DNA from 3 places in the Levilactobacillus zymae genome. Region 3 is predicted to be linked to each of the others. Evidence: riboswitches for the same ligand, from Rfam matches in the RefSeq annotation. Region 3 holds a riboswitch; each other region holds the start of a gene.
What was found. A riboswitch is a leader RNA that binds a small molecule or an ion and turns the genes downstream of it on or off. The one in region 3 is predicted to bind thiamine pyrophosphate.
Positions count from the first base shown of each region.

Region 1: another riboswitch for thiamine pyrophosphate. It lies ahead of cytX (putative hydroxymethylpyrimidine transporter CytX); the one in region 3 lies ahead of thiM (hydroxyethylthiazole kinase).
Region 2: another riboswitch for thiamine pyrophosphate. It lies ahead of RI501_RS10390 (ECF transporter S component); the one in region 3 lies ahead of thiM (hydroxyethylthiazole kinase).

Region 1 covers NZ_JAVLAS010000001.1:182,730-192,974, forward strand. Annotated here, with positions in the region: gene RI501_RS00710 (multidrug effflux MFS transporter) at 1-521, shown strand, start outside; partial or broken gene yaaA (peroxide stress protein YaaA) at 570-1,317, opposite strand; gene RI501_RS00720 (ABC transporter ATP-binding protein) at 1,487-2,161, opposite strand; gene RI501_RS00725 (ABC transporter permease) at 2,166-3,224, opposite strand; gene RI501_RS00730 (TetR/AcrR family transcriptional regulator) at 3,234-3,743, opposite strand; gene RI501_RS00735 (cadmium resistance transporter) at 3,905-4,474, shown strand; gene RI501_RS00740 (pyridoxamine 5'-phosphate oxidase family protein) at 4,583-5,218, opposite strand; gene RI501_RS00745 (zinc metalloprotease) at 5,385-5,921, opposite strand; gene cytX (putative hydroxymethylpyrimidine transporter CytX) at 6,098-7,270, opposite strand; TPP riboswitch at 7,335-7,435, opposite strand; gene RI501_RS00755 (YhgE/Pip domain-containing protein) at 7,798-10,245, opposite strand, start outside.
Region 2 covers NZ_JAVLAS010000001.1:2,174,602-2,184,846, forward strand. Annotated here, with positions in the region: gene RI501_RS10360 (hypothetical protein) at 1-135, opposite strand, end outside; gene RI501_RS10365 (Cof-type HAD-IIB family hydrolase) at 215-1,030, opposite strand; gene RI501_RS10370 (alpha/beta hydrolase) at 1,085-1,900, opposite strand; gene RI501_RS10375 (PTS transporter subunit EIIC) at 1,887-3,188, opposite strand; gene RI501_RS10380 (HAD-IIB family hydrolase) at 3,262-4,089, opposite strand; gene RI501_RS10385 (D-alanyl-D-alanine carboxypeptidase family protein) at 4,225-5,394, opposite strand; TPP riboswitch at 5,819-5,910, shown strand; gene RI501_RS10390 (ECF transporter S component) at 5,989-6,555, shown strand; gene RI501_RS10395 (ABC transporter ATP-binding protein) at 6,573-7,982, shown strand; gene RI501_RS10400 (energy-coupling factor transporter transmembrane component T family protein) at 7,979-8,632, shown strand; gene RI501_RS10405 (hypothetical protein) at 8,650-8,820, shown strand; gene RI501_RS10410 (hypothetical protein) at 8,897-9,268, shown strand; gene RI501_RS10415 (hypothetical protein) at 9,442-9,618, opposite strand; gene RI501_RS10420 (LBP_cg2779 family protein) at 9,903-10,097, shown strand; gene RI501_RS10425 (O-acetyl-ADP-ribose deacetylase) at 10,145-10,245, opposite strand, start outside.
Region 3 covers NZ_JAVLAS010000001.1:2,398,019-2,408,263, forward strand. Annotated here, with positions in the region: gene RI501_RS11450 (sigma-70 family RNA polymerase sigma factor) at 1-279, opposite strand, end outside; gene RI501_RS11455 (hypothetical protein) at 586-1,641, shown strand; gene RI501_RS11460 (ABC transporter ATP-binding protein/permease) at 2,630-4,555, opposite strand; gene thiE (thiamine phosphate synthase) at 4,624-5,286, opposite strand; gene thiD (bifunctional hydroxymethylpyrimidine kinase/phosphomethylpyrimidine kinase) at 5,286-6,101, opposite strand; gene thiM (hydroxyethylthiazole kinase) at 6,122-6,910, opposite strand; TPP riboswitch at 7,015-7,120, opposite strand; gene RI501_RS11480 (oxidoreductase) at 7,166-8,002, opposite strand; gene rlmD (23S rRNA (uracil(1939)-C(5))-methyltransferase RlmD) at 8,348-9,793, shown strand; gene RI501_RS11490 (DUF2628 domain-containing protein) at 9,865-10,245, shown strand, end outside.

The DNA of each region.
Region 1 (10,245 bases), 2.2 Mb from region 3:
CTACCGGGTTAGTCTACGGCGGCCTGTTCAGCTACATTTCGGCTTCAACCTTCGTCTTTCAGACCGGCTTCGGTTTACCACCTCAGACCTTCAGCTTGCTCTACGCCCTCAACGGTCTGGGTATCGTGGTGGGAAGTAACCTCCCGGCTCGGTTGGCCAAACGGTATTCGAATCGCCAACAACTCACCGGGCTCCTCCTGGCGGCCCTGGGTGTCAGCGGCCTGTTGCTGGTCTCCTTACTCTTCCCGGCCAACGTCTGGTTGGTCATCGTGTTGGTCTTACTCATGGTCGTGTTAATTGGTGGGTTGCTCACGCTGACCGTGACCCTCATCATGGACCAGGCCTCGCAAAATGCCGGCAGTGCTTCGGCCGTGATTGGCTTAGCCCAAAACACCTTCGGGGGACTTGCTTCACCGTTAGTCGGCATGTCCGGTAGTTCTTACGCCGCCATGGCCGTCATGTTATTCGTTTGCAACGCTGGAGCTTTGGGACTCACGCGTTTCCAACAACATCACGTTTAAAGTTAAAACGACCCGCCTTGCCGTTATCGGCAGTGCGGGTCGTTTTCCTTATTTCTGATAAATAAACACCAGGTGCCGCGCCGTCGACCGTTCCTGACTGAACCGGTAATCCGGATGGTCGAATTGCCGAATCCCCGCCACGTCCGTGACCTGGTGTTCCGCTAAGTACCGGACCATCGCTCCGCGAGCCATCTTAGCGAGCGTCGCCTTGACCTTCACCTGACCGTCAACCAGGCTCCCAAAGGTGACCTCGATGAGTTGGTCTTGCGCCGTCAAATACGGTGTCACGGCCTTGGTGTATTCCTGCGAAGCCAGGTTCACCACGGGACCCTGGTCAAACTGTAGCGCGCGGTACAGCCGCTCCCCCCAAAAGGCGTACAGATCCTGAGCGCCCCCCTACCGCCAACTTGGCCTGCATTTCCAAGCGGTACGGCACCACCCCGTCAAACGGGCGTAGGATGCCGTAGAACCCCGAGAGAATGCGGAGATTTGCTTGGACATAAGCCAGGGCCGGGGCCGTAAATAGGTCGGGCGCCATGTACTGGTACTGAATGCCGCTATAGGCAATTAGTGCGGGCGTGAGTTCGCGGGTCAGCTCAAGCTTATGCAACCAGTCGTAGTTGGGGCGGGCTAGCCGATCGCTACAACGCCACAGCGCCTTCGCCTGCGGGTACGTTAACCGCCGCAATGCGGTTAAAATCTGTTGGGTCTGGGCCAGATACTCGGGCTGGTCCCGCACGGCAAAGTCGTCGGGAGCCACCACCATCTTCTTCGCCGGTGCAATCATGATCTTCACGTCAGTCGCCTCCTTAGAAGTTCAGAATACCACAAAACTAGTCCCCTTAACCGCCTAGCGCGTTGGTGCGCTCCACCAAAAAGCGCCCAGGGTGAAGTGAACCCCTAGGCGCTAATTTTTAAGTTGCAAGTTGTTTGCACCAGAGTCAGCCGGCCGTTCAAGCCCGGCCTTACACTTCTAAAGTTAAGTGCCCGTCCATCAACTGGTAGACGTGGTCAGCGAAGTCACGGAGCCGTAAGTCGTGGGTGACCACCACGATGGCCTTGTTCTGTTCGCGGGCCAGTCGTTGGAGTAAGGCTCCCACGACCTTGACCCGGTCACTATCCAACGCCGCCGTGGGTTCGTCGGCCAAGATGATGGCCGGATTCTGGTACAACGCGCGGGCAATCGCTACCCGTTGGCTTTGCCCCCCGGAAAGCTCAGCGGGGTACTGGTTGACCACCTTGTCGATGCCCAGATCCGCCAGTAACTTGGTCAGGTCCGCCGCCGACAGGTTACCCTTAGGCTTGACCTTGTCGACCAGCCGAAACTGGTCTTTGACGGTCAGGTACGGTACCAGGTTATGCGCTTGCAAAATGAAGCCGATCCGGTTCAACCGCATCTGATCACGGTCTCTGGCCGATAGTTGGCCCAGGGCCTGACCATCGATCTGGACGTTCCCCTGACTAGGCGTTTGTAAGCCACCGGCGATGGTCAGAAAAGTACTCTTCCCCGCCCCGGACGGTCCCAAGACCAGACTCAATTCACCGGCCGTGGTTTCGAAGTTAATGTCCGTTAGAACTTGGACCCGACTGGTCTTTTGCCCAAAAACTTTATTGACGTGTTCCAATGTTAAAGTTGCCATGCCTTTATCCTCCAATCACGGTAACGGGATCGACCTTGAGAATCATCCGCACGGGAATCAGTGCGCCTAGTACCCCGGTCAACAGGATGCCTAGGGTCACCCCACCCAGCAACGGTAAGTTAAAGCTGATGGGGACGCCCAGCGGTAAGGCCCGCATGGTCGCAAAGGTCAACAATGCACCTAAGACTAGGCCGCTGACCACTAAGACTAGGGCCTGACTGATGGTGTTGCCCACCAGAAAGCGCGCCGGGATTCCCTGGGCCCGTAAGACCGCGTAGTTCGGTAGCTTCTGCATGGTCAGGATGTACAAGAAGACCGCGATGACCACCACGGCGATGATCATCAAGAACCCAATCATGAAGCCGAAGGTCGTGTTCTGGGCCGAATACCCCGGTAATTCGTTCACGAAGGTCTGAACGCTATAGGTCTTCAACGGACTCGTGGTAATCTTCCCCGACTTTTGTGACACAATGGCGCTGGCCTGCATGGTTGGGGCCACCCCCCGTAACGTCCGCCAAGCGCCCAACGTCCCGTAAACCACCGGGGCCACGTTGAGTTTAGCGTTCTTGGTAAAGCCGACGATCGTAAACTTGGTGTTGACCGAATTTAACGTGATGTGGTCGCCCACCCGGTACCCCTGGTTCTGTAACGAGCTATCGGCGACCACTTGGCGGTTGGTCGTGGGCTTATGCCCCGTGGTTAGCTTCAGGTTCTTGGCGATAAATTGCGTTTGGTCTAACCCTAAGAACTGGGCCGACACGTTGGTCTTACCCTTGGCCTTGGCGACGACGCCCGCTTGACCCACGTAGGCCTGGTGCTTGGTCAACGTTAATTTATTGGCCGTGGCGGTGGTGATCAGCGACTGTGACAGACTCACGTTGGCGTCGCGGTCGAGAGTCACCGTCTGGGCGTCCCAACTATCGATGGCCTGGGTGTTCTGTTGCGCCAACCCGTAGGCCAGCCCACTCAACACGTAGACCAAGTAACTAATTAATAAAATCATGCCAATGATCAAGCCGTAACGCAGCTTTTCGTGGCGAATTTCCTTTAGTGCTAAAAACATGGGGCCCTCCTAACTGGCTAATGCGGCCAACGCCGTTCGTAACCGCTGCAGCGCCGCGGCCTGCTGGTCGGGCGCGAGTAAAATCTCCTTGATGGTCGCGTGACTCAACACCATCGCCGCCCAAGCCGTCGCCGGTAGCGTGGTGGGAACCTGCGGCGGGGTCGGCAACAGGCCTTCGTTTTGGGTAAAGTGTCGTTGAATCAACTGGTAATAGCGACTGTTGCTGCCCTGATCGACAAACCGCACCACCGCTTGGTAATCCGTCATCAGGTCTTCGGTCCGCGCGTCGTTGGGGATCGCCTGGTGAATCTCAGCTAAGGCCACCCCGTACAGGTATTGATAGGCGTCGGTCAAATCGGCAAAGTACTTATAAAAAGCGCCCCGGGCAATGTCCGCTGCCGTCACAATCCGCGCCACCTGGGCGTCGGCCAGACCGTGATGGGAAAATTCCGTCAGTAGGGCCGCCGTGATGCGGGCCTTTTTTTCTGGAGCTAAATGGTCAAACGTTGGGGTTGGCATCACCCCACCTCCTCGAATAGTGACACCGTGTCACTTAATTACTCATCAGTATAGCTATAATGTGACACCGTGTCAACTTTAAATTAAAAGTTTTTATAATCGAGACCAACATCCTATGGTAATCTAGGATTCAAAGACCTTTTGCAGAGAGGACGGTTACTTTGCTAACCACGATTTTAACGGGCATCGTTGCCTACGCATCCACCAGTATCGATTGCTTAATTCTCTTAACGCTCCTCTTCGGGCTCCACGGCAGACACGCGGGCCGTGCCATCTATTGGGGGGATTTTCTGGGCACCACCCTGCTGCTCCTAATCAGCGGGGCCTGCGCCTACCCGCTGCGGCACCTGCCCCAATCCGTGATTCTAGGGATCCTCGGTATCTTTCCCATTCTAATTGGTCTCAAGACGTTGCTTAGCCACCCCGCCGCATCGGCAGCCCCGGACCTCGGCACGGTGCACCGCCGCTTACCCGGGACCATCGCCCTCCTGATCGTTTCGACCGGCGCCGATAACATCAGCGTCTACATCCCCCTGTTCACCCAGGCCACCACGCCGCAGGTCGGCATCCTGTTGGTCACCCTGTACGCCATGCTCACGCTTTTTTACCTGATTGCCCGGGGCCTGGCGCGTTTTCCCAACCACCGGTGGCTACAAAAAAACGAGCGCCTCATCACCGGCACGCTGTACCTGTTGATCGGCTGCTCGTTACTTTTCAAGGCTTACATCTGACGCCGCGCGAAAAACGGCCTGACCGCGTCTCCCCATTCCGGGAAACGGGCCACGCCGCTTTAATCACTATTAGATAAATTGGGGAAACCCTGTCAACGAGCGGCCCCCTTACTCTTGGTCGTTGACCGAAGCACTACTGGTGGCGTCCGGCGTTTCCGTCTCGTTCGCTGTCGGCACCGTATCGTCGCTAATGATTTCTCCCTGGTCGCCATAGTGCAGCCCGCGCGAAACCGGTTCGTGCAACCCCAATGCCGTCTGCCAAGCCGCCGTAGGGTGATGCACACGAGCCGAGATGTCGGTCACGTCAATCTGCCAGACGGCGACCTTGGCTAGCTTCTCCGGATGAATCGCCACGGGAATATCGCGCACGTAGCGGTGTAACAGGACGCGTAACGCGTGGGCCTTGGCGTTCACGTCGGTCAACGTGGTCACCTGACCGTGACCCATGACGCTACGAAAGGCCGGCCCGAACGCGCCTTCCTTGGGTGGCGTGTAGGTCAGGTGTTCATGACCCACGTCCGTCTCAAACCCAATCTTGGGATTAGTAGCCAGGTACCGCCCCTTTTGGCCATCACTGGTGCCGTGAACGTACAACCGGTAGTGCCCGTCGGCGGTCTCCTCGTAGCCGTAGTGCACCGGCACCACGTACGTTCCCACATCATCCTGTAACCCCAGTCGCAAAATCTTACAATGGTCGAGCACCCAATTAATGGTCGGGTGATCCAAGTAAAGTTCCTTACGCATGATAACCTCCTGTACTACTATGTATAATGCTAGTTAAGTCCTTGTTCATTATATCTGATTTCGTTACATTAATACGTAATTTTAAGTTAACCAGCATACTAAAACAGGATTACTCCGATAAATAATGGAATAGTCCTGTTTTTTGAAGATTCAATTGTATGCGGGTTTACTTGACGTGGGCATATAACTTCTTAAGTTGTGCAACATCATAAGAAGTTATAGGGTCAGATCCGAAATACATGTGACTTTGATTATCATTATTTAAATCTAAACCTAGCCCATTTTCAATTGCAGATGTAGCCATGTTTACTCGTTCATTATGAGCATAATTGTGTTTATCCATATAAGAACGATTTAATTTAAGATACGATGTACCACCCAAAATGTTTCCAAACACAAATGAATTTGAAAAATCATAGATAGCATCATTCGTTACTACTTTTCGAGTAGTTAATCGTAAATCAGCCTTTTTCTTAGAACTTGCCTTAAATTTAAGAACCCTCTTCGAATTCCATTCCTTAATCGCATCCTTCCAAATACCCTTGTAATGTTTAGAAGTAGAGTCGATGTGATAAGTAATTGTCCGATGGTCAAAGTGTAACTTACTTGAAGCGTTCGCCTGCGTAGTCCCACCAAATGCCAGCATGCCGACGACGACCGCACCAATCATAGCAATCTTCTTAATCAAAGTTTTCTTCATCATGATAATTCCCCTTTAGCAGTTGATACGCTCAATGTAGCATAGTGCCATGACACATTATGGCGTCAGCTGCTAACGGGTGGAATTTTTTTCGAATACAGACGTTTTTTGCGAGTTACTTTCAACGCCTATCCTGGCACCAAAGTATTTGCATATCAACGGATTAAACTACCGCACCGTCAGTCCAGCGCATAGAGCCGCGTAAACCGACTGGTCAGGTAGACCGCCAGACTCAGCAGGGCCAACAATAGCAACGTGGTCCCGCCGATGAAGTCTAACCGTTGGAGCCACGAGTACCCTAGCGTCCCGATCAGCCACCACGCAAAGTTCCAGCCCCAAGCCAAGCGCCGGTGCAGGACGAATACGCTGACCGCCAGAATGGCAAAGAGCGGTGTGAAGACCGCCCCGATGGCGTACAGGAAATTCTGGTAGTAGGCCATGGACACGCCCAAGGCAATCGCCCAGCCGACCACCGTGACCCCGACACCCCACAAATTAACGTGACCGCGGTGCCAGAGATTATTCAGGTTGGTGGCCGCCGAGTACGCGTCCATGAAGGTGGTGGTCACCGTCGAAAAGACGATCACCAGTAACGCCACCAAGCCCCATTGCGACTGCGCCAGCACCGCCGTAAAGTCGGCCTGCCCCGTCAAGACCACGGTGAACAGCCCGATGGCAAACATCGCCACGCTGCCGACAAAGTAACCACCGACGCTGACCCAACTGGCACGCCAGGGCTGGGTCGTTTTTTGCGTATAGTCCCCAATCAGCGGCAACCAGGAGAGGGCCATGGTCACGTTTAATTCGACGGCACTCCCGAAGGTCAATTGGCCGCCAGTGAGCGCGTGAACGTGGCCCTGGGCCATGATGCCACCCATCATCAGGAGCATCCCCACGGCCAGCAAAATCACCACCAGGTTGTTAATCCGAAACAACCACTGGTGGTCCAGTAACAACCAAACGATAATCAAAACCGCCACGATGCTGGCCATTATCAGCGTCGAGCGGTAATGAAACAGGTGCTGGGCGATGCCGTTCATCGCCACTTGGGCGTTAACGATCATCACGGCCGTCCACCCCAACAATTGTAACGCGTTAAGTAACGAGAACAGCCGCACGCCCCAGGGACCAAAGACGCTTTGGGTCACCCCGATGGCGGACTGTTGCCGTAGCGTCGATAGGTAGGCCGCCGGCAACAGGAACAAGCCACAGCCAATCAGGTGACCGACTAGAATCGCCAGCAAGCCCCGTTGCCACCCCAACGGCGCCACCAAAGTCCCTGTCACGATTTCAGCGATCGAGATCGCCGCCCCTAACCACAGTAAAAACAAACTCCGTAAGTGAATCGTCATGTCAGTTAAACCCCTTTATCCCGAAAAAAACGCCACCCGTTGCCGTACGCAAACGAAGTGACGTTTTCTAGTCTGGACACTTTCCTTCGCGAGTGTTAACTCAACAGGTTCAAAGGGATCGGACGGACGTCCATCTCAGCCATGACGGCACCCCTAGTGTTTTTTCGATTTAATTGATTACCTCTCATGATAAGCCGAAACGCCGCGAAACACAACGGCCGCTCTAGGATTCACCTTGAAAGACCTGACCTGGCGCTTCCGGGCCAGCCAGAAATGGGCTGGAACGGAGTGGGCACGGCTTCAAGCCCACAAATCAGGTCTTGAAGACCGGCCTTTGTCTAGGCCAGCGAAGAACACCGGCCAACACAAATTTCACTCCTGAGCCCATTTCTGGCTGCCCCTCCAGCTCGTACTAGTCATAATGGCCTCTTTTTACTGAACCATCAACGGATGGACACCCATTCTGAGTCACTAGTATACATCTTGGGTATGACACTTTACCTGTAAGTTCAAGCCATTGCCAACAGCTATTGCTTTTGCCGCGCCATGCGCCGGGCTAACCCGTTTTGGGTGGCCTGCACGGCTAACGGATCACTAAAGTCGATGCGCTTGAGCCGCGCGTACCGCCGCAGGTAGAATAACCAGGTACAACCGGTAAAGAAGAGCAGGAAGCCGAAGAGCATCCCGATTTCCGGCCAGGCCGTGTTCCCGGTCATCAACGTTTGCCGTAACCCCTCGACGCTGTAAGACATGGGGAGCCACGGGTGAATGGTTTCAAAGAAGTGGTTGGACAACTGGATCGGGTAGGTCCCCGCCGACGCGCCCAATTGCAGGACCAAGAGGACCATGCTGAAGAACGAGCCGGCCTTACCGAAGACCAGGTTCAACCAGGCCACGATGGTCATGAACGTGGCCGCCGCTAAGAGTAAGACAATCAGCGTGGCAAACGGGTGAATCGGCCGTAAGCCGTCAATGACCATCATCAACGTAAACATGATGCCGGTCTCTAATAAGACGAAGAGACCCCAGATGCTGGCCTTGCTGGCCCACCACTGAATCCCCGACTTCGGGAACCGGCGGGGCGTGTAGAGATCAAACATCATGTTCAACGCTAAGGCGCCCACGAACAGGGACACGCACATCATGTACGGCGCCATCCCGGTCCCGTTGTTCGGCACGTCGTCCTTATCGGTATGGGTCGTGGTCACGGGCTTAGCCACCTGCGCGTAGGTCAACTTCGACGGGTTCAGCTGCCCCTTATCAGCCGCCGACCCCAGCTTGGTCGCCAATTGTTGGTTCCCCGCCTGGACCTGGCCGCCGGCTTGTGCCGCTTGGCCCGCGCCGCTTGCCAGTTGCTTAGCACCGGTTGCGGCTTGCCCCGTCCCGGTGGCCAGCTGGTTGGCCCCACTGGTCAACTGACTGCCATTGGTGGCCAGTCGGCCTAAGCCCGTGGCGACCTGTTGACTGCCGTTAGCGAGTTGTGAGACCCCGCTGGTCAGACTCGGCAGCTGCGTTTGCATCTGTTGCAGGCCACTCGCCACCTGGCCAGCACCGCTGGTCAACTGAGCACCCTTTTGGCTCAGCTGGCCGGTCCCGGTCGTGAGTTGTTGGGTCCCGCTAGCCACCTGATCAGCGCCGCTAGCGAGTTGTTGGCTCTTTTGGTTCAGCGCCGTGGCCCCGGTCGTTACGGTCTGGAACCCACTAGTCAGTTGCTGGCCGCTGGTGGTCAACTTGGCCGTGCCGCCCGCTAGGCTCCGGGCCCCGCTGGCCAATTGATCGACTCCCGTGGTGAGACTCGGGAGCGCCGCATTGACCTGCGTTAAGCCCGTGGCCAACTGATCTGAACTGGTGGCCGCCGTTTGCAGGCCCCCGGTCAACGCCTGCGAGCCACTGGCCAGCTTCCCGACGGTCGCCGCTAGCTGGTCCTGTTGGCTTCCGGCCGCCGCCAACGCCTTGGTAGCCGCCGGATTGGTCGTAGTGGCGGTAGCGTCACTGATGGCCGAACTCAGGCTGCCCAACGCTGCGGTGATGGCCGTGGTATTGGCCGACTTATCGACGGTGGCCAGCACGGCGGCCTTCTGCGCGCCGGTGAGCTTCTGGGCGTCGGCCGTCGCGGCCACGTCCTGGTGTAACGAACCGCTGGCCTTGACCGCCGTTTCGAGCTGGCCCAACGCGGTCTTCACGCCGGTCATCCCGTTAGCGCCGGCTTGTTGCTTGGCCGCCGCAATGGCCTTGGTGGCCGCGGCGGTGCTGGTCGTGCTTTGACTCAGCTGCTTTTGGAGGGCCTGCAGGTTACTGGTCAACGTCGCGCTATTAGTACTCAACGTCTTTAACCCGCTATTGAGACTCGTGGCCCCCGTGGCCAGCTTGGTGGTCGACTCGTTCAGCGTGCCGGTTTTCGACTGGAGCTGCGCGACGCCCTGGTTCAACTTGGTGGCACCGCTATTGACACTGCCGACCCCGTTGACGTAGGTGGTCAGGCCCTGGCCAAACTGGTTGGTCCCAGACGCTAGCTTAGCGGTCCCCTGGCCGAATTGCTGGGTCCCACTGGCCACCTGCTGGGCACCCCGGTTAACCTTGGTGGCGCCGGTATTGACTTGTTGCGCCCCGGCCACGTAGCTGGTGACCCCACTGTTTAGGCTCTGGGCCCCTTGGCTCAATCGCGTGACCCCGGACGCCAACTGGTTACTCTTAGCCAGCAGTTGGTCTAAGCCACTCACGACTTTCTGGTTGCCCGCCTGTAGCTCGTCGACCCCGGCGATGTATTTGTTCAAACCCGTGGTCAGCGTCTGACTCCCGTTTTGCAGCTTCAACGAACTGCTGGCTAAGGTGTTCAGGTTAGTGGCGATCTTCTGATTGGCCGCCTGTAATTTCCGACTACCGGTCGCCAACTTTTGGTTCCCTTTCGCGGCCGTGCCCATCCCCGTGTCCAGCTGCTTGATGGCCCCAAACATGGTCTTGGCGTACAACTTGGT
Region 2 (10,245 bases), 220 kb from region 3:
ACTCTTATAGTAACTTTGTAGATCCTTGTTTGCGAACTTGACGCTAGTCTTGGCACTGGCCACACTAGGGGTGAACACGCCACCCATGGTTCCTACTGCCAACATCGTCATTCCTATTTTCGCCCATAAACGCATCCCAATTTCCTCCTTAAGTTCCTTAGCTGTTTCATTTAGTGTGCCATATTCAACCCAACTTGTCAGTTAAGGTGTTTCACTAATTTAATGTCGCTTGAAAAACCTGCCGTAGATAAGCGGCCACCCCGGCGGCATTATTGTCCTTCGGTGTCTCGTGATTGGCAGCCGCTTTGATTTCCGGCTGACCATTCAGCATAGCGACCCCGCCACCTGCGGCCTTAATCATCCCTAAATCGTTTTCGGCATCCCCAAAAGCCATTAAGTGGCTAAAGTTCCAGCCAAAATGGGTCAACAATTGGCCCAACCCCACGGCCTTGTCCATCTCGGCCGCCAAGAATTCCAAGATTTTCGGTTGCGACCGCACGACGTGATACTTTTGTTTCAGGTCCGGCGTCAAGCGAGCCACCACCTGATCCAAGACGGCGGCGTCCGTGGCCATTACCGCCTTGCTGTAGAGATGGTCCGGTAAATCAGCAAAGGCCGTTGGGGTGAACGTCATCGGCGCCTTGAGCATCTGCTGATACACGGACGGTTTCAGGTCGGCTACCGGGTAAACTTGGTCAAAGTCCAAGATGTCTAACGGATAGCCGTTGGCTGACGCGAAGGCGTGTAGCAGGTCGAAGTCGTGATGTTTAAGTCCACTTTGGGCCAACGTTTCCTTCGTCACGTTGTTCACCACTAAAGCGCCGTTAAAGGTAATGGTAAAATCCTCCGGGGTGGTTAATCCCAGTTGTTGGATGTAACCCCAAATGGCGTTGATGGGCCGTCCGGTGCATAACACGACCTTCATTCCCGCCTGATGGAGCTGGCGCAGCGTGGCAACGTTTTCTTCACTAATCGTTTTATCGGTATTTAGTAGCGTCTCGTCTAAATCGAGCGCAATCATCTTGATCATGGCGTAGCCTCCCGTTAACTCCAGTCTACTCGTTACAATTTTAAAAATAAACCTCTAGTCCAAAAGATCCTGCCGAATCAAATGCACGATTTGTTGATTTTCCGGTAAGTTCGCGTGGTTGGCATTCGCACCACTCACGGTAATCTGCGTGAAGCTTTTGACCTGCTTTTGAAAGATGTATTTCCCCCGATCCACACTATCAAACGGGACGATACCGTCGCCATCATATGACTGACTACCGGCTAACGAATACACCACGAGATGCTTCGATAGATTTTGCCGGCCAGCCACCAGTTGTTTAAAGAGGGGGGTGTCGACCTTGGGGTTGGCCTCTTCTAGGTTAAACGGTGACGCGATGGTCATCAAGCGGTCAGCGTGGGCCCCAGTCTTCGCCAACGCATTTTCCATAAACAGCGTCAGGACCAGGCCCCCGTTAGAGTGCCCCATCGCCGAGAAGTGGTTAAAATGATAGGTTTTCTGCAAGGCTTGAAAGGCGATGGCAAACCACGCCGCTTGGCGCCGAATGTTGGTCAACCCGTCGGTCTTATTCTGAAACCCAATCACGATAAACGGGCGCCGGTCGCCCCGCCGAATTGACCCACTATAAACTAATTGATTGTTCGTCTTCACTTCGACCCGCAACAAGCTATGCTGCGTTTTGGTCTGCGTGTTCAGTTCCTTGACCAGGGCATTAAAGCGGTTCTGCGTGGCACTAGACCCCGGTACCAAGATCACCGGCGCCATCGCACTTTGGTAGTTGGCCCGCGCATGTCGGGTTTGCTGGGAACACCAAAAGAGCCCCGGAAGACTCAGTAGGATCACCAATAGTCCCAACACCCAGAGTCCCCGATAATGGTTAAAGCGTCGCATTGGCACTCGCCTCCTCGTGAACTTGCCGTTCAGCGATGGCCGCCCACTTTACAAACGGATAATAAATGACCGTACTCAACGCTAGGTTGACCAGTGCTAACCCCAAGGCCGACCAGGCACCCCCCGTTCCCAGGAAGCTGATCAACGGTCCGGGAGTCCCCACGGCAAAGGGGTAAGCCGAAGCCGGAACCCAATGCAGGCCCAAGCACAGACTACTTAGTGACAAACATGCCAGGGGCGCGACAATCAACGGCACCAGGAGCACCGGACTGAGGATAACCGGTAACCCCACGAGCAGGGGCGCGTTGACATTCCCCATTACGGGCAGCACACTTAACCACCCAATCCGCCGTTGCGCGGTGTTTTGGGTCACCAGCAAAATAGCCACGAGTAACCCCAGCGTCATCCCGGTGCCCCCCATATTCGCGTAGGGTTGGCTCACGGTTTGCACCGTCAGGGGATGCGGTAAGTGCCAGTTACCCGTGGTTAACACCGCAGCCAGATTTTGGGCAGCCATCACGGACTGCTCCGGGGTGGTTGGCACCGGACTTAACACGCCTAGCCAATTCAGCGCACCATTTAACACGCTAAAAACGGCGAGCTGCCCCCACCCATCTGCCAGATTAAGTGGGGCCCGTAACCAGGCACTAAACCCAGTCTGCAGGCTAAACGGCGCTCGTAACAGCCAGATCAGCCCCCCGGCCGCCACCAATAACAAGCCCAACGTGCCCAACGTTAATGGGCGTTCTAACGTATCACCGGGCTGCGACCAGTGCAACACACTCCACCGGTAGAGGTTACCGATTAATAACCCCACTACCGCTCCCACAGCTAATCCGGTTAGGCCGAGGTTCATCGCTAACCATTCGGGCGACCGGCCCACCTGTACGGTCGCCGGGTTGACATTCAATACTTGCAAGCCCAGGACCGCGATCCCCCCCGCCATTAAGCGGTCACTAGAAGCGGCGGTGACCCGGGCTACCAATAAGTAACTGACGACAAACGCCATCCCCAAAACTGCTAAGCCCAATGCGCCCGTTTGCAGCAGGAGCACGCCTTGCTGCAAACGGGTCCGGCGCAGTAGCCAGGTGGTCACGTGTAGCGTCTGGTAATAATAACCCGTGGGTTCCAGCCAGCTGCGGTTGACGAGATCCGCTAGGGTGCCCACAAGGACCAACGGAAAGATCAGCCGTAACGCCGTCAAGAGTACCCGGACCTGTTGATTTTTTCGCCACCGAACTTCCCCCGCAATCATCCATTGACCGAGCTGGCTTACTGGTTCACGCATACGCTGTCCCCCCAATTCCCCCCAATAGTACGGCACCACGGGCAAGCAACTCACCACTTAAGGGTTAGTTCGGTTACTCCGCGAACGCCGCTAGCCACGCCGCAATCTGGTCTAAAACGACCGGGGACGCATTGGTCCGTGTCGTGCATTGGTCGGCTTCCGCGAGAATCTCGGGGGCGGCGTTCGCCACCGCAATGCCTTGACCCGCCCACTGCAATAATGCCAGATCGTTACCAGAATCGCCGAAAGCTGCCACTTGGGTGCTCGAAATCTGCCAGTCACGTGCCAAGGCTTGCACCGCGGTGGCCTTATTAACGCCCGGTAACGACACGTTAAAGCCTCCCAAGCCGCTACTAGTCGCCGTTAGTTGTGGTGCAAATCGGTGGTTAAAGGCTGCCACCTGCGGGCGCACGTCGGTCCGGTGCCAGGTGACATCCAATTTCAAGATAGGGGCTGTCACCTGCGTTAGGTGCGCAACGTGCGTCAAACTGGGATAAAAGGCTTGTGATGCCCGAAACCGAGCACTCGTCACCGGTAACTCCGTGTACGCGCGGTCCGCCCCACAACTAATTAAGAAATTATCCGCCAAGCGCGGATCCCGCTGAATCCAGGTGATGGCTGTGCGCACTAACGGGGTTGGAATCACCTGTGTCTGTAAGACCTCACCGCGCCCAGTCACCGTTAACGCGCCATCTTCGACCACGTAGGTCAGCTCATGAACCGCTGCTAAGTCGCCGAACAACTCAACCACGTGATCGAGCGGGTCGCCGGTCGCGACGACAAAGTGACTGTCGTGCTGGGCCAACTTCCGTAAGAGTCGATCTAAGCGCGCGTGGTCGTAAGTGCCCCGGGGGTCCAAGAAGGTGCCGTCTAAGTCCGTCGCAATGAGTCGTGGTAGCATGTTTTTCAATCCTCCTGATCAATCGTGAAAGTACTTTCAGCATACCGATTTACTTCGGGTGACGCAACGCTCAGCTCTCGTGCGACGCAAAAAGGCCGCCCCGTCCCTGCGGACGACGCGGCCTTATTTAAACGTTTAATTAGTCATACTGCTCGATTGGTACGCGTGATTCATCAAAGAACGGGTTTCCGTAAATTCGTTTTCGTCGTGGAGGACCACCGTGATCACCCGGTGTTTACCAGTCTTCTGGCCAGTCCCCACAAAACAGTAGCCTGCCAGTGGCGTGTACCCGGTCTTCAAGCCATCGACGTTTAGCGATGCCTGGTAGTACTTTCGACCAGATAGCAGGTTGTTGTAATTATATAACGACTGCCCGTCAACGGTTTTAGACCCAATCTTCCCGTCGGTCACCACGCGCGGATAATCGTTGATCAGGTGCCGGGCGATCGTCGCCACGTCCTTAGGCGACACTTGATTAGCGTTAGCGGAACCGTAATTATACCCGAAAGCCTTCAAGTCGCTGTTTTCCAACCCGGACGCCGAGACAAAGCTGGTGTGCGTTAACCCCCAACTCTTGGCCTGGGCATTCATCTGCTGGATGAACTTGGCATTACTGCCGGCAACCCATTTTCCTAGAGCAATCGCCGCGTTGTTCGACGAATCCAGATAGGCAGCATAGTAGAGGTCTTTGACCGTATACTTATGACCACTCTTAAACTTAAAGCCACCGCACGCGGCATCGTTTCCCATGGCAATCAGCCCCTTGCTGCTGGTATTGACCACGTCGTTCCAGCTTCCCGAACTGCTATTAACCTTTTTGAGGGTCAAATAGAGGGTCATAATCTTGGAGACCGAGGCAATCGGTCGGGCCGTGTTGGCCGCTTTAGACCAGACCACTTTCCCGGTGCTGGCGTCCATAGCCACGGCCCCCTTAGCGTACTTCAGACCAAACGGGGCGGTTCCCTTGGTCAGATAGCCGTGCCAAATCCAGCCCTTGACAGAACCCGCCTTATTAGCCACGTACAGGTAAATGCCCTTCGAATTACCGTGCTTGAGGGTTGCTTGCTTGGTGGCGTACCAGGTGGTGTTGGGGTAGGTCTTCAGATTAGCCACCTTACGTGAATGGCTCTGATTGTACAATGCCCCGCTCGTGTTTTTCTTGTGGTAGGCTGTTTTAGCGATACTCTTGGACGACACCGTCGTATGCGTAGCCGCGTGAGCCGACTGAGGGTGGGTTAACCCAACTCCCATGGTCATGGTGACCACAAAGGCCAACGTCCCTAACTTTAACTTACCAATTGTCATGTCATAAGTCCCTTCTGATTCAAATAAGTTGTTTCTAATTTAGCATGGCTAGCTAGTTAAAAACACCGGTCAGCGGGCTTTGTAATCCGGCTGTTGTGTCTGTCATCTCCCTGTAATCCACCACTTGGCGGTCCTAAGATGGTCGCGCTCACAGCTCGATTCCCGCTTTTAAGGCATCAGGTTACCGTTCACCCGTTCTGCCCTACTAGCCTAACTAGTCCAGGGGCTCACTGGCTGGTGCAATAAAATTTAATCTTTTACTCAGTTGAATCCACGAGCTGTCTCGTGATTGGTCCGGACCATTTGGCGGTCACACTGTTGTTTGCCCGGACCATTCCCGGACTCAACAGCTAAAGCCTTAGATACGATTGTCACCCGTTAGCGGTTGCATTTTATCAACAGAATGGTTACGCTAAGAGTAATTTAAATCCGACTGGGGTGCCCGTATGGCTGAGATTAAACCCATTGAACCTGCTCTGGATAATTCCAGCGAAGGGACGGTGACTTATCAAGCAATTGGCCCCCACTATCAATTTAGTGGGGCCTTTTTACATTCGGGAACTCCTGCGGCAAATTTGAGGAGGAGACAGATTTATGGCACGTTGGCACGTTAAAGAGATTATTCTAGTCACAATTTTAGCAATTTTTATGGGGGTGATTTTCTGGGTCACCGGTCCACTCTACACCCTCTTGGGCGCCGCCTTAGCTCCCTTAGGACTCCAACCCATGGCTAACGACCTACTCTTAGGGCTCTGGTGCATGGCCGGTCCCTTAGCCGGCTTCATCATTCGCATCCCCGGTGCCGCAACCTTAGGCGAGTTTCTGGGCTCCGTCGTCGAAATGTTTCTGGGCAACATGTGGGGCGCAACAACCCTAATCTCCGGAATTGTTCAGGGAATTGGTTCCGAATTAGGGTTTGCCTTCACGGGTTACAAACACTACAATTGGCTGACGTTAGTGCTTAGTGCCCTGACCACCACGCTGGTGACCTTTGGGTGGGACTTTTTCCGCAATGGCTACAACAAGTATCAACTCGGCTTTATGCTCCTCCTACTCATGACACGGTTTATTTCCGTCTTTATCTTCGGGGGTGTGTTAACCAAGCTCATCACTAATCTGTTGAACCGAGCTCACATTCTAGCACCACGCGCAAAAGCTTAACTATTGGAGGAACCTATTTGGCGACCATTACCATTCAAAACTTAACGTACGCCCCGACGCACCAATCTCCGGTCTTACGGGATCTCACGGCCACCTTTACGGGCGGTCGTTTTTCCCTTCTAACCGGACCGTCGGGGAGTGGCAAGACCACCTTATTACGCTTGATGGCCGGCCTCACCCCATTACCGGCTGGTGCCACCATCACCTTTGACGGTCAGCCCTTGACCGCCCGGTCCCCGCGTCAGCGGTCCCGGACCGTGGCACTACTCTTTCAGGAGCCCAGCACCCAGTTCACCATGGACACCGTGGCTAACGAGTTGCGGTTTGCCCTGGAGAATCAACAGGTCGCTCCCAACGAGATGCCCCGTAAAATGACGGCGGCCCTAGATTTTGTCGGCATTCCCGATTTGCGCGACCGACAACTGATGCAACTTTCCGGAGGTGAGCAGCAAAAGGTCGCCTTGGCGATTATCGTGGCCATGGATAGCGACGTCATCTTACTCGACGAACCCTTTGCCAGCATCGATCCCGCCACCCGCCAGACCTTATTAGATCGCCTAGTACAATTGTGCCGTCAACGGGGAAAAACCATCATTTTGGCCGATCACGATTTGAGTGGCTACGCCCGGTGGATCGACCACTTAACGGTTCTTAACGCCGGTCAGCTCACTACCTTATCTGCAACTGCTACCCAGGCGCGTTTAGCAGCCTTCACCCCGGAACGCTTACAATTGACCCACGTTCAGATCCCGGCGACTAACGCTACGGCCGACCTGCAGGGCCACCACTTTGGTCTGGCTCCTCACGACCGTGTTTTAGTACGCCCCCAATCCCTGGCTCTCATGGCGCATAAGTTCACCTTGATTACAGGACCGAACGGTAGTGGGAAATCTACCTTCTTTCGCGCCTTGGTTCGACTAAGCCCCTACCAGGGACGCTTAACCTACCAAGGACGTGACATTCTCCGACTCCGCCGGCGGGCCTACGCCCGTCACGTGAGCCTGATGTTTCAATCAGCCACGGCGCAATTTCTCAACGTTACGGTTGCCGAAGAACTAGCCCTGTCGCAAAAATACGGAAACACCGCCTACTTCACTCCCGAACGGGTCCGAGCGGCCTTAGACCAGTTGCATCTCGCCGGTCGCGACGATCAGATTATCTATTCCCTAAGTAGTGGTCAACAAAAGAAACTGCAATTACTTTGTCTGTTGATAATGGCCCCAAATGTGCTCCTGCTCGACGAACCTTTAAAGGGACTCGACTTGCAGTCCGTGCACGCAGCGTTGACACTGCTAACCACCACCCAGCAGGATCTCAACTTGACCCTAGTGATGATTAGTCATCAACTGAGTGGTCTCAATGACTATGTCGATTACCACTTGGCATTAACCCACCAACAATTTGTTTATCAGGAGGCGACACCGTGAATCCCACGTTAAAATTAGCCACGATTGTGTTAATCGCCCTTGAGATTTCGTTCACTCAGGTCTGGTCGGTCAACGTCTGCCTAATCATCGTGGGCTTGGCCATTCTGTTGGGGACCCACGTACGTCTGCGGACACTGCTGTGGTTGACCATCGTCCCGCTCTTCTTCGCCAGTTCCCTGGTCTGGTCGCTGATGCTTCGGGGGAATGCCACCAATCACTTCTTGCTGGTGCTGTTTACCCGGACGTTTGTGTACGTCTACCTCGGCGCGACCTTTACCCAGACCACGACCACGCTTGAACTAACACGGTCGTTGGAGCAAAACGCCAAGCTTCCCTCAAAGTTCGCCTACGGGTTCCTGGCTGCCTTTAATCTCTTCCCCAAGATTCGCGCGGAAGTCGCCACCGTGCGAGCCGCCGCATTGATGCGCGGTCAAGTGCTGCACGTCTGGTCCCCACAGCTGTATTTTAAGGTCATTTTGACCGCCATGACTTGGTCCGAACAACTGGCCGACGCCATGACCTCACACGGCTACGTCGAGGGGGCACCACGAACCTACGCCGTGACGGTGCCCCTGCATCTTAAGGATTGGCTCTACTTCATCGGCAGTCTGATCTTGGTCCAAATCGGTCTCGTGATTGGTCTCCCCTAACTTGAAAGGAGTTTTTGATGTTTACCGCTGCCGCTCATACCGCCACGCTGACTGCCCAATTAGCTCTCGCCAACCGGGTAGCCACCCCAGAAAATACCCCGGATCTGCTGGCTGCTTTCCAAAAGAGTAGCTGGTACGAGCTTAACTTTTGGCAAATGGCGTTGGATCACGAAGATTGGCACGGCTAAGCTAACCTAGCGGGGCGTTCGATTGTTCAAGTTCACCGGGGTGCCTTATAATGGGGTTACACCGATATAGAAAGTGGTGAGTCCGTTGAAAAACTTGCGGCAATTATCCTTCTTAGAATTATTTGGCTTCTTAGCACTGCTCCTAGGGCTGGTGATCGCGGGCTACGCACTGTTCCATAATCCCGGAACGGTGACCAGCGGCGATGACATGTTTGGCGGTGCCGTGGTCTTAACCTTAGCAGCAGCATTCCTGCACCGTCGCTCGCTGGGGCTCCGCTTAAGTTTGATTGGTCTCAGCGCCCTTGGGTTGGGTTACTTCGTGTTCAGCCACACCCACGCCTGGCTGTGGACCATCGTTTTGACCCTGGTGGCAGCAGCGTTTCTAATTTTCTGCGTTGGCTTGCGCCACGATGTCCGTCAAAACCACAGCCATTGGCCACAATTTTAATAATCACCTAACTAACTGTGCCGAACCGGTCACAGTTTTTTTATGCCAAAAGAAAACAGGCCAACCGAAGTTGACCTGCTTCCCTGCTTGATAAACTACAAAAGACTGTAGTCATGTAATCATTATGATTACCGATATTTAGAGAAAACCCTACCGGTATTCCCGGTTCCAGATTAGTCCGCGTGATGCTGATGCGGCACAACCCGCGCATACGGCGGGTGACTTGGCCGGGATTGCGTCTGCAATTGTGTGGTAGACTCCTTGCCCATCAAAAACCATGACAGGCTGCTGACAACGGCCAACATCACAATGGCGACTCCCAGGCCGGTAATTACCCGTTTTAAATTCATGTTGCCACCTCATTTACCTCTTGTGTCGGGTTAAAAGCTAGAGTCTAGCTTAACTGCCGAATATCACAAAACGGTGACAGAACATCGAAAATCTGCTAACAGTTTCATCACTGTACGTTAACGGGGAATTGTCATATTGTGTTTTAGTTTACGCAATTTTACCGCAATCATCAAGTCTAAATCAAAAGTTTTGCTGTTTAGGGGACTTATTACGCCCCTTTGGCCAAACTTTAGTATAATGAAGTTTGAATAGCAAGTAGGATTATCATTTGGAGGGATTATGAATGAGTCAAGAATTAAGTAGTCTGGCTGAAGCAATCATCGCCTACCAAAAGAAATACGATAAGACTGACGGTGAGATGGCTTACGGCTCTCGCCTCACGGTTGAGAAGTTCCACGCCATCAAGACCGGTGAACTGCAACCCAATAGTGACGAACAAAGCGCACTGCAAAGTTTAATCGCTAAGAAACCCATGTAAGCGTTAAGTAAAGGGGCCCGGAAATAACTTCCGGCCCCCTTTTTTGATTAATGTGTTGTTTGGGCGGCCCAAGCCCGTTGATACGCCTGCGCCGTTGAGACATCAAATGCCACCAACCGCACCGTCACGTCTGGATGGACGGCCAACC
Region 3 (10,245 bases):
GTCCGCGCGGTACTGATTCTGCCGCCGTTCCTTCCGCAACCGATCCAGGATGGTCCAGTAGATTTTCTGCTGCGCGTAGGCCAAGAATTGATGGGGCTTTTCCAGCGGATCATCGGGGAAGCGCTGGTACACCTTGAGAAATAAGAGGCGACTTTCCTGCAGGTAATCATCATAGTCCGCGTGGAGCGGTGAAAGGTGTAACTTCTTCAGCGCGGCGTGGAGAATGACCTCGTGGTCACCCGTAAACAAGAATTTGAAAGCATCCTGTGCGTCTCTCAATATAAATTCCTCATTTCCAACTAGATTTTGTCCCCTCAAGGGAACAGCTTCTAAGTTATCAAACCGGTCTAGACCCGTCTAATGGCCGTTTTCACCCCCGCCACTGGCTGATAGCCGCTCTCAATTTACGGGTCTAATCATAAGAACGGTTTCTTCGCCGGGACGGCTGGGTGCCGGAACCAGTCAATCCGACCCGTTTACCGTTAATTTTAGCGACAGTTGGGTCGACGGAAATTTTATTTTTTTGACTATTCGTGGTATAAATAGATTGTGAGAAGTTTATCATTAAGAAGGAGTGGGGATTTCATGCAGTCAACAACCTGGTTACCCTGGCTTACCGCCACGGCAGCCGTTCTTTTCGCCATCGGGGGCTCGGGGACCACGGCGGCCGCCAAGACGTATACGCAACACGGCAACGCGCTGGCAAATTACAACGTCGCCAAGTATCGGACGGTCAACAACCGGAATCTATCCGTCAAACGCTATAGTTTTACCGGTCAAGGGTCAACTTTGACCAGCATTCGGGGTAAACGGGTCGGTTTTAAGACCAACCTGTTATTACCCGACCAAACCGGTTGGCAAAACCCACAGAGTCTGGTCATGACCAAGACCGGCAGTACCATGTACGTGCTGAGCACGCAGCATAACGACCGCGGCTTCATCGCCAAGTATAACCTGACCGCCCTACGGAAGTTGGGAGCAACCTCGGGCGCGTTAGCTCTGGCCTTCAAGGACCAACGCCAACACACCCTAACGGCCCGGGATAAGGCCATCATCAAGAACGTCAAGGTCGGACCCGAATTCGCCTGTGGTCACGGCCAATCGCTTGCCCGTAACCCTAAGAACGGCCAACTCTGGTTCGTGGGGGCTACGGCCATCCACAGTAACGTCCAACAGGTCAGCACCAAAACCTTAAAACCCGTCAAGCGGATCAACTTTACCCTGAAGAGCACGGTCCCGATGGGCGAAAACCTGACCTTCGACAAACACGGCAACGCCTACTTCTACACCTATTCCAATGGTGGGTGGGCACCCAAGGGTAGCGTCAAAATCTATCAAGGGAAGATTCACAGTAAATCCGTGCGCTTCCACCTCATCATGCAGGGGTTGCGCCATAACCCCGGGACCAAGAGTCAGTCGTTAGCGTATAATGCCCAGCGCAACCGGCTATACTTCATCAGCGACGGCAGTATCTCCTCGATCCCCGTTAGCAAGCTGGGCCACCTCAAGGCCAAAGACGTCGAAGCCACGAACCTGAACGGCCACCGAGAGTTCGAAGGCCTTCAGTTCACCAGTAACGGTGCGGGTTACCTGCTCACTAACCGTCCCGCCCAGGTGATGCGTACCACCAAGAATTTCTAACCTCATATACGGGTACTACAGGAAGCTCCGGTTAACCGGAGCTTCTTTTTTGACGGTACGTCAAAAAGGAACCAAGTTTTCGCATCCCCACGAAAACTTGATTCCTTGACTTAGACGCGACGACCACTAAAGGCTTCACTCGCCGGTAAGGTCTTCCCGGCCACCATCCCGGTGATGGTGACCAATTGCTAATCAGACGACAAAAGTTGACCGTGCAAAAACTAGTCGTTGCACCCGGGGGTCGCCCCAGATGAGGGGGAATACTACCCTTAAAGCCGCGATGGTCTCGCTCCTAATTATACGAACATACGTTCAAGATAGCAAGGCTTGTTTGCCGCGTTCTGACCGCGCGCCCCGCCATCGGCGTAAACGGTGATCCGGTTCTCTCCCGCATCACGGTGGGCCAATTCTCGATGCCCACTGCGCCCACTTTACCGCCTGAAACGTCATTCGTCAATTCAACTTGCGACCGTTAACTATCGGACCCCCGCTAAACGTTGATTGGTCACGCTTTGCCGGTTCTCAGCAAATTCTTACTTTTCACCGCCGCAACCCCTTTCGACCACGGCCCCCGCTGTCACGGGCTGTCCCGGACCGCCAGCAACCCCCAGCCGGTCTTAATCCCGCCAACCGCGTTCCCCAAGAACGGTTTAAACCCCGTACGACCAGCCCCATTTTTCGACAAAAATCACGGCCCTTAATTGTTAAAATAATCTGCCAATCAGTCATCTTTAGGTTGGTTTTCCGACGCACCCATGGTAGAATTAAGGCTGTAAAGTTAAGTCTTAGTCAGCTTAGCTTCTCAAATTTATGACGAATTCAGCTCGCCCACTGCACCTATCTCGTGGGGGAGCTGTTTCCGCTTTGATGGCCGTTTTAGCCAACGTTACGTAATCTCAAAACTGTTACGTTTTTCCAATCTTACCCAACTCTAAGGCAACTCAAAAATCGTTAACGGCCATCCGGTCGTTAACGATTTTTTTATGGTTTATTCGTATGCTAAGGCTTCGATCGGATCAAGCTTGGCGGCCCGACTCGACGGTGCCAAGGCGGCTAATAGGCTAATCACAATCGCCACCACGATCCCGAAGATCAGGTAGTTCCCCGTGATGCCAATAATGCTGTAGCCAATATACTTGGTCGCGACGTTGTTGGCTAAGACCGCCACCAATTCGGTGAAGACCAACGCCAGGATACTGGAGAACAGTCCCAAGAAGAAGGCTTCCGACAAGAACAGGTTCTTGATGTCGCGGCGCCGAACCCCTAAGGCTCGCAGAATCCCGATTTCCTTGGTTCGTTCGGACACGCTGATGTAGAGCACCACGATGATCATAATTGCGGAGACTAGCAGCGAGATGCCGGCAATTGCGGCCAGGACGTAGAACGCCAACTGGATATAGGTGTTCAACGTCGATACGGTGGCCCCGGCCCCGGTCAACTGATACCGGGCCTTGCCGTTGCTGGTCTTAAGCGCGCGGATCTTGTCCTGCACGCCAGTGACGTGACTGAAGCCAGCAATGTCGACCGTCGCGAAGTTGGCCCGGAAGGTCAGGTGCTTGCTCTGGTACATCTGCTTGATGGTCTGAAGGTTGGTCTGTAACTGACCACTGCTCCCATCGGTCACCCCGCTGACCGTTAATTTCTTGGTCATCACGGTCGGAATGTTGTGCTTATCCATGGCCGTTAGGGAAACCTTAACCGTCTTGCCCACCAGCCGATAAGGATGTTGCTTATTGAATTTCTTGGCGAAATCCTTCGACAACATCACTTCACCGGTCTTGGGGGTGTGACCCTTCTTGACGCTCTTGGCCAACATCTGGTCGGTGACCGTTTGGACGATCTGCGCCGTCGAACTGGTACCGTTACGTTGGACCTGGGCCCCCTGAGTGTAGAAGCCCAGTTGGACCTTCTTGACGTGGTCGAGCCGCTTTAAGCGCTGCACGTCGGCGGTCTTCATCTCAACTTTCTTAGGGTTCTCACTGGTGGTCTTCTGGGCCACCTGAACGGCGGTAGGCTTAATCTGCGAATAGATTTCGTGATTAATGTAGCCCTTGACCCCGCGACCTAAGCCCAGCATCAGAATCACACTGAAAATCCCGATGGACGCCCCGAAGATGATCAACAGGTTGCGCCCCAAGTTATAGCGCATATGTTGTAAGGCCATGCGGACCATCGCCAGAAAGCCCAGGTGCTTCGCGGGCATCTCGGCATGGTCGTTAACCGGAAACGGGTCTTTCAGGTTCTCGTCGCGGTCGATGACCCCATCGGCCATGTGCACGATCCGCGTCCCGTGGTCGGCAACCTCTTGCGAATGGGTCACACAGATCACCAGTTTGCCGCTGGCCGCGATGTCGTCCATCAACGCCAGGATTTCCTGGGTGTTCTGCGAATCCAGTGCCCCGGTAGGCTCATCAGCGATGATGATGTCGGGGTCCGAAGCCAAGGCCCGCGCAATGGCGACCCGTTGCTTCTGCCCCCCCGAAAGTTGGTTGGGGTGCTTATGGCGGTGTTCCTTTAACCCCACCTGATCCAACAACTCGGTGGCCCGCTCGCGTTGCTCCTTGCGGCTGAGCTTGGTCATCTGTAGCGATACCATCACGTTGTCCAGGATGCTGAGGTGGCTAATCAGGTTAAAGTTCTGGAAGATAAACCCAATCGTTTGCCGCCGGAAAGTGTCCAGTTGCTTCACGGACGCGTGACGCAGCGACTCACCGTTCAGCAGGACGTCGCCCTCGTACTGGGCGTCCAACCCACCGATGATGTTCATCAGCGTGGTCTTCCCACCCCCGGACTCGCCCAAGATCGACACAAACTCGCCGCGGTCGAACTTCAGGCTGATTCCCTTTAAGACGGGAAAGGGTGTTTTATTCATGTAGTAAGACTTGTGAATATCTTTTAGCTCTAAAAAGCTCATAGGTACAGGTAACCCCCCTTTAATTCAGTAATATCCTGAACGATAACCTATTTCGGGCTAAAACGCAATTATTTTGCCGGTTTGGTGAACGCCGCGCGCATGGCGCGAATCGCGGTCTGGGGCTGGTCGTGGCGGGTCAAAAGCGTGATCACCGCCACACCGGCCGCCCCGGTCTGAGCGATGGCCGGTAACGACTCGAGGGTCACCCCGCCGATGGCCACTACTGGGACCTTGGACTGGGCCACCAGTTGAGCCAGACCGGCCGTCCCAATCACGGGATCGGCATCGTCCTTGGAGACCGTCGGGTAGATGGGACCACTCCCCAAATAAGCAATCCCGTCGATCTGGTTAGCCGCAGCGACCTCGGCCGCCGTCGAACACGACAATCCCACGAACATCTGGCGGTCGTCGGTGGCCGCCAAGACTTGTTGAATGCGCTCGTCGCTCTGACCCACGTGAATGCCATCGGCGTTTAGCTGCAGCGCCATCTCGACGTCATCGTCGACGATGAACGGCACGTTGGCCGCCCGGCACTGATCGCGCAGGTCGCGGCCTAGCGTCAGCCGTTGTTCGGGCGTCAGCGTGCTGGCCCCCTTGTCGCGAAACTGGTAGGCCGTGATACCGGCCGCCAGCATGGTGGCCAACACGTCGCGTAAATCTCGGCCGGGCACGTCTTGACTGCCCGCCACAAAGTAGGCCCGGAGCAAGCCGGGTTCAAAAGTTACTGACATTATAGCGTTCCCCCTTGATTGTAAGCCCAATGGTTCAGCGGTCCGTGGCCGTGGCCAACCTCGATGGGGTGGGCGATGGCCGCGGTGACGTAATCCTTACCCAAGCGAATCGCCGTCTCGAAGTCGGCGCCCTTCGCTAGCTCGGCCGTGATGCACGACGACAGGGTGTCGCCCGTGCCGTGGGTCCGCACCGTGTCGATCCGTGGGGCACTCAGCCAAAACGACCGACCGTCTTCAAGCAGGACAAAGTCACTGGCCTGATCCGGCGTGGTCTCGTGACCGCCCTTGATGATCACGTTCTTGGCCCCTAAGTTCTGTAGCTCAACCGCCGCGGCCTCCATCTCTTCTTTGCTATCGAGGGGCAGCCCCGTCAGACGCTGGGCCTCCAGTAGGTTGGGCGTCAAGACGTCGGCTAACGGAATTAATTCGTCACGCACCGTCGCCACGGCGTCGTCGGCGAGTAAGGCCGCGCCGCCCTTGGCAATCATCACGGGATCGACCGTCAACGGGCCGAAATGATAGCGTTTGAGATTCTCCACGACCCCGTGGACGTGTTCGGCGTCGGCCAGCATCCCCGTCTTGCAGGCGCGGATCTGGAAGTCATCGGCCAACGACGCAAACTGCTCGTCGATCAGCCGCTGCGGTAAGGCCAGGAAGTCCTGGACCCCCTTGGTATTTTGCGCCGTCACCGCCACGACCACCGCCGTCCCGAAGACGTGGCGTTCCTGCATGGTCTTAAGATCGGCCATCACCCCGGCGCCCCCACCGCTGTCGGTCCCCGCAATGGTTAGCGTTTGGGGAAATTCATTTGTCATTTGTCTGTCATCCTTTCAGCCTATTCGTAGGCCGCCACCGCCTCAATCTGGGCCACGGTGGTCTGCTGCAAGGCGTCCATTAATTTGATAATAAAGGTGCCGGCTCCCATCTGTGGGTCCGCCTGGGCAACCCGTTGGCCGATGGCCGCAAAGACCAAGTACGCGGTCTGGGCCGCTTCGAAGTAGTCGTCCTCAATCGCACAGAAGGCCGCCACGATACTGGACAGCATGTCGCCGGACCCCACGTACGTCTGGAACAGCGTGGTCCCATTGATAACCTGTACGGTGCGCGTCCCATCGGTAATCACGTCGGTCGGACCGGACAGGATCACCGTACACTTTTGCTTCTTGGCGCAGGTCTCGGCAATCGTGGCTAAATCACCAGTGCCTTGACCGGCATCGATGCCCTTGGCCTGCCAGTCGATCCCGGCTAAGGCCGCAATCTCACCGGCGTTCCCCCGTAGCACGTCCGGCTGAAAGGCCCGAAACAGATCTGCGGCCACCTGTGCCCGGTACTTAACGGCCCCCACCGCTACCGGGTCGACCACCAACGGCTTATGATACCGGTTGGCCAGCTGACCGGTCACCTTGATCTGGTGAACCTGCGGCGTGGTAAAGGCGCCCAGGTTCAAGCAGACCGCCTGCGACATCTGCACCATCTCGTCGGCCTCGTCGACCTCTTCGGACATGATGGGCGACGCGCCAATCGCGTTGATCCCGTTGGCCACGTCTTGAACCGTCACGAAGTTGGAAATGTTGAACACAATCGGATTTTGACGCCGTAAATCGTCCAGTAAACTGATTTTCATGTTGCAAATACCCCCAAAGATAGTTGTGCTAATCCTAGTGTGCCCCGCTCACCCGGCCGAAAAACACCAAAACGGCCACCCATTCGTCAAGTGAACGGGTGGCCGTCGCCAGTCAAACACGTTCCCTTCGCAAGTCTGGACTTGACAGGTTCAAAGGAATTGCGACAAGGTCACATCTCAGCCCGCGTGCGGACACTCCTAGTGTTAGTTATCTTTAGCATAGCATGTTGACGCGTCACGTCAACGATTCTTAGATTAATGGGTGATTCGTTGGGCCGCTTGACCAGTCAGCCGCCAGATCCGGTCCATGGTCTTATCGGACAAGAACCGCCGGGCTAACAGGATTTGACTCCCGGTGCCGGCGTGGTACCGGGTCTTAGGCCGCCGGGCCAGGGCCGCGCGGTCAACCAACCGGGCGATAACTTGCGGTTCGCTGGCGTAGCGCTTGGCCGCCGTCAGAATCGCCGCGGCCATGGTCGCGGTCTTGGCGTACGGTCCGTCACCCGAGGTCTCGTGGAGGTGGGTCGCCGCGATGTCGGCCCATTCGGATTGAATGCTGCCGGGTTCGATGACGGCCACGTGAATGCCGTGGGGCTGGAGTTCTAGCCGTAGCGTGTCCGAGAGACCTTCTAAGGCGAACTTGGACGCCACGTACCAGCTGGCCATGGGTTGCGCCACCTTGCCGTCAATCGACGTGATGTTGATAATCCGGCCGCTGTGTTGCTGCCGCATCATCGGCAGCACCGACTTGATCAGCCGCGCCGCCCCGAAGAGGTTCACGTCGAACTGCCCCAGCGCCTGCTTAATGGGTACGTCCTCTAGCGCGCCCAGCAGGCCGAAGCCCGCGTTATTAACTAAAATGTCGATGCGCCCGGTCTCACTCACAATCCGGTCGACCACTTGTTCCACGCTGTCGGCGTCCGTGACGTCCAACGCCACCGTGGTAATCCCTAAATCGTCTAAATCATTCATGCGGTCGACCCGCCGAGCCCCGGCGTATACCGTGACCCCGTTACGATGTAAATTCCGTGCAATGGCGTTGCCAATTCCCGATGACGCACCCGTCACCAGGGCAACTTTACGATGATGCATGGCCAAGCCCCCTTAAATTTTTCGATACCTGGATGTTGGGAAAGACTAAACGCTTCCGGAACAGTCAGCAACGGGCTGGAACGGAGCGGGCACGGCTTTGAGCCCGAAATTCGGGTCTCAAAGTCCGACCTTTGTCTAAGCCGTCTACTCACTAGTCATGGCTAAATCAGCGGTCTTCCACATAGGTAACTTAATTGTACCCAAAAGCACCCAGACTAGCTATGAAAGCGGCCCCATTTTAATGATTTTTTTAGTCCTGCAGGCGTCCCGCCCCGTCTGGCGGCAATCTTTGGTATAATGGTCAAGATTAATAGGTTTCAACTGTCACTATATAGGAGAAAATCAATGAGAAATTATCAAAAACGCGACGATTACCGGGACAACTACCGCCGGGGCCGCCGCAACGACCACCGGGACACGCCCCAGGTCGAAGTCGAAGAGGGCCAACGTTTTCCGCTGACCATCAAGAAGATGGGGATCAACGGCGAAGGCATCGGCTACTACAAGCGCATGGCCGTCTTCGTGCCCGGCGCGTTGACCGGTGAAGAAGCCGTGGTGGAAGTCACCAGCATCTCTCACCGTTACTTGCGGGCCAAGGTCCACCGGATTCGCAAGGCCAGCCCGTACCGCGTCGAACCGCGCGACAGCTACGCCGATCAGGTCGGTGGCTTCGAGCTCGAACATTTAGCCTACCCGCAACAACTTGAATTCAAGCGCGACATCGTCCGTCAATCGCTGGAACGCTACCACCCTTATGGTTTCAAGGATTACGATGTCCGTCCCACGCTGGGGATGGCCGACCCGTACGCCTACCGTAACAAGGCCCAGTTCCAAGTCCGTCAAGCCGCGGATGGCACGGTCCAAGCCGGCCTATACGCCGAACGCAGTCACGATTTGATCGACCTGCCCACCTGCTCCGTGCAGATGCCCGTCACCATGACCGTGATGCGCGCGTTGGTCAAGATGCTACAAGACTTAGAAGTCCCGATTTACGACGAAGCCCACAACTCCGGCATCGTCAAAACGCTGGTGGTCCGCGCGGCCGCCAACACCGACGACGTTCAGGTCACCTTCATCACCAACTCCAAAAAGCTGCCCCACAAGCACCAACTCCTGTTGCGGATGGCCGACGAGCTGCCCCAAGTGACCTCCGTGATGCAAAACATCAACCCGGGCAAGACGTCATTGGTCTGGGGCGAGGAGACCCAACACCTGGCCGGTGAAGAAACCATCACCGAAAAGCTGGGCGGCCTGGCCTTCAAGCTTTCCGCCCGAGCCTTTCTCCAACTCAACCCGGCCCAGACCGAGGTCTTGTACGACCAGGCGAAGAAGGCCCTGGACCTGCAACCCGGTCAAACCGTGGTCGACGCCTACTCCGGGGTCGGCACCATCGGGCTGTCGTTAGCCGACGTGGCCGCCGAAGTCCGGGGGATGGACGTTATCCCCGAAGCCGTGGCCGACGCCAACGCCAACGCGGCGCTTAACGGGATCACCAACGCCCACTACGAGGTCGGCACCGCCGAAGATCTCCTACCTAAGTGGGCCGTGGCCGGGTTCCGGCCGGACGCCATCGTGGTCGACCCACCCCGCACCGGTCTGGACGGTCACCTGATGGACACCATCTTAGCGATTCACCCGCAAAAGTTGGTCTACATCTCCTGCAACCCCTCGACGCTGGCCAAGGATTTAGATACGTTGACCGACGATTACCGCGTCGACTACATCCAATCCGTCGACATGATGCCGCAAACGGCCCGCTGCGAAGCGGTCGTCAAGTTGTCGCAACGATAGAATAATAGGCAACGCACGGCTTTCGTGGTAGACTTTTATTAACGAATTTTGTTAGAAAGTTGGCTAATCTCATGCAAGATCCTTTTAAGGGCTTTAACGATGACGACAACAATAACAACGGTAACGGCCCTCAAGGACTGCCCTTACCGCCGAATTACGCCACCGTCGTGAACCCGGAAACCGGTAACCTCCGCATCGCGAAAGTTGGGTTCTCATGGACCATGTTTCTGTTCCACCCGATTCCCACGATTTTCCGCGCGGACTGGTATAACTTTTTGTGTATCGTGGGGGTTGAACTTGGCGCCATCATGCTATTTAACATGCTAGTGCCGGCTAATCAACAAGTCACCGCAACCAGCGGTCTGGAACTCGGTATCGCCCTGCTCTGGGGGGCCATCTACAACATGATGTACTACAAGCACCTGTTCAATCAGGGCTTCGTGCCGGCCGAC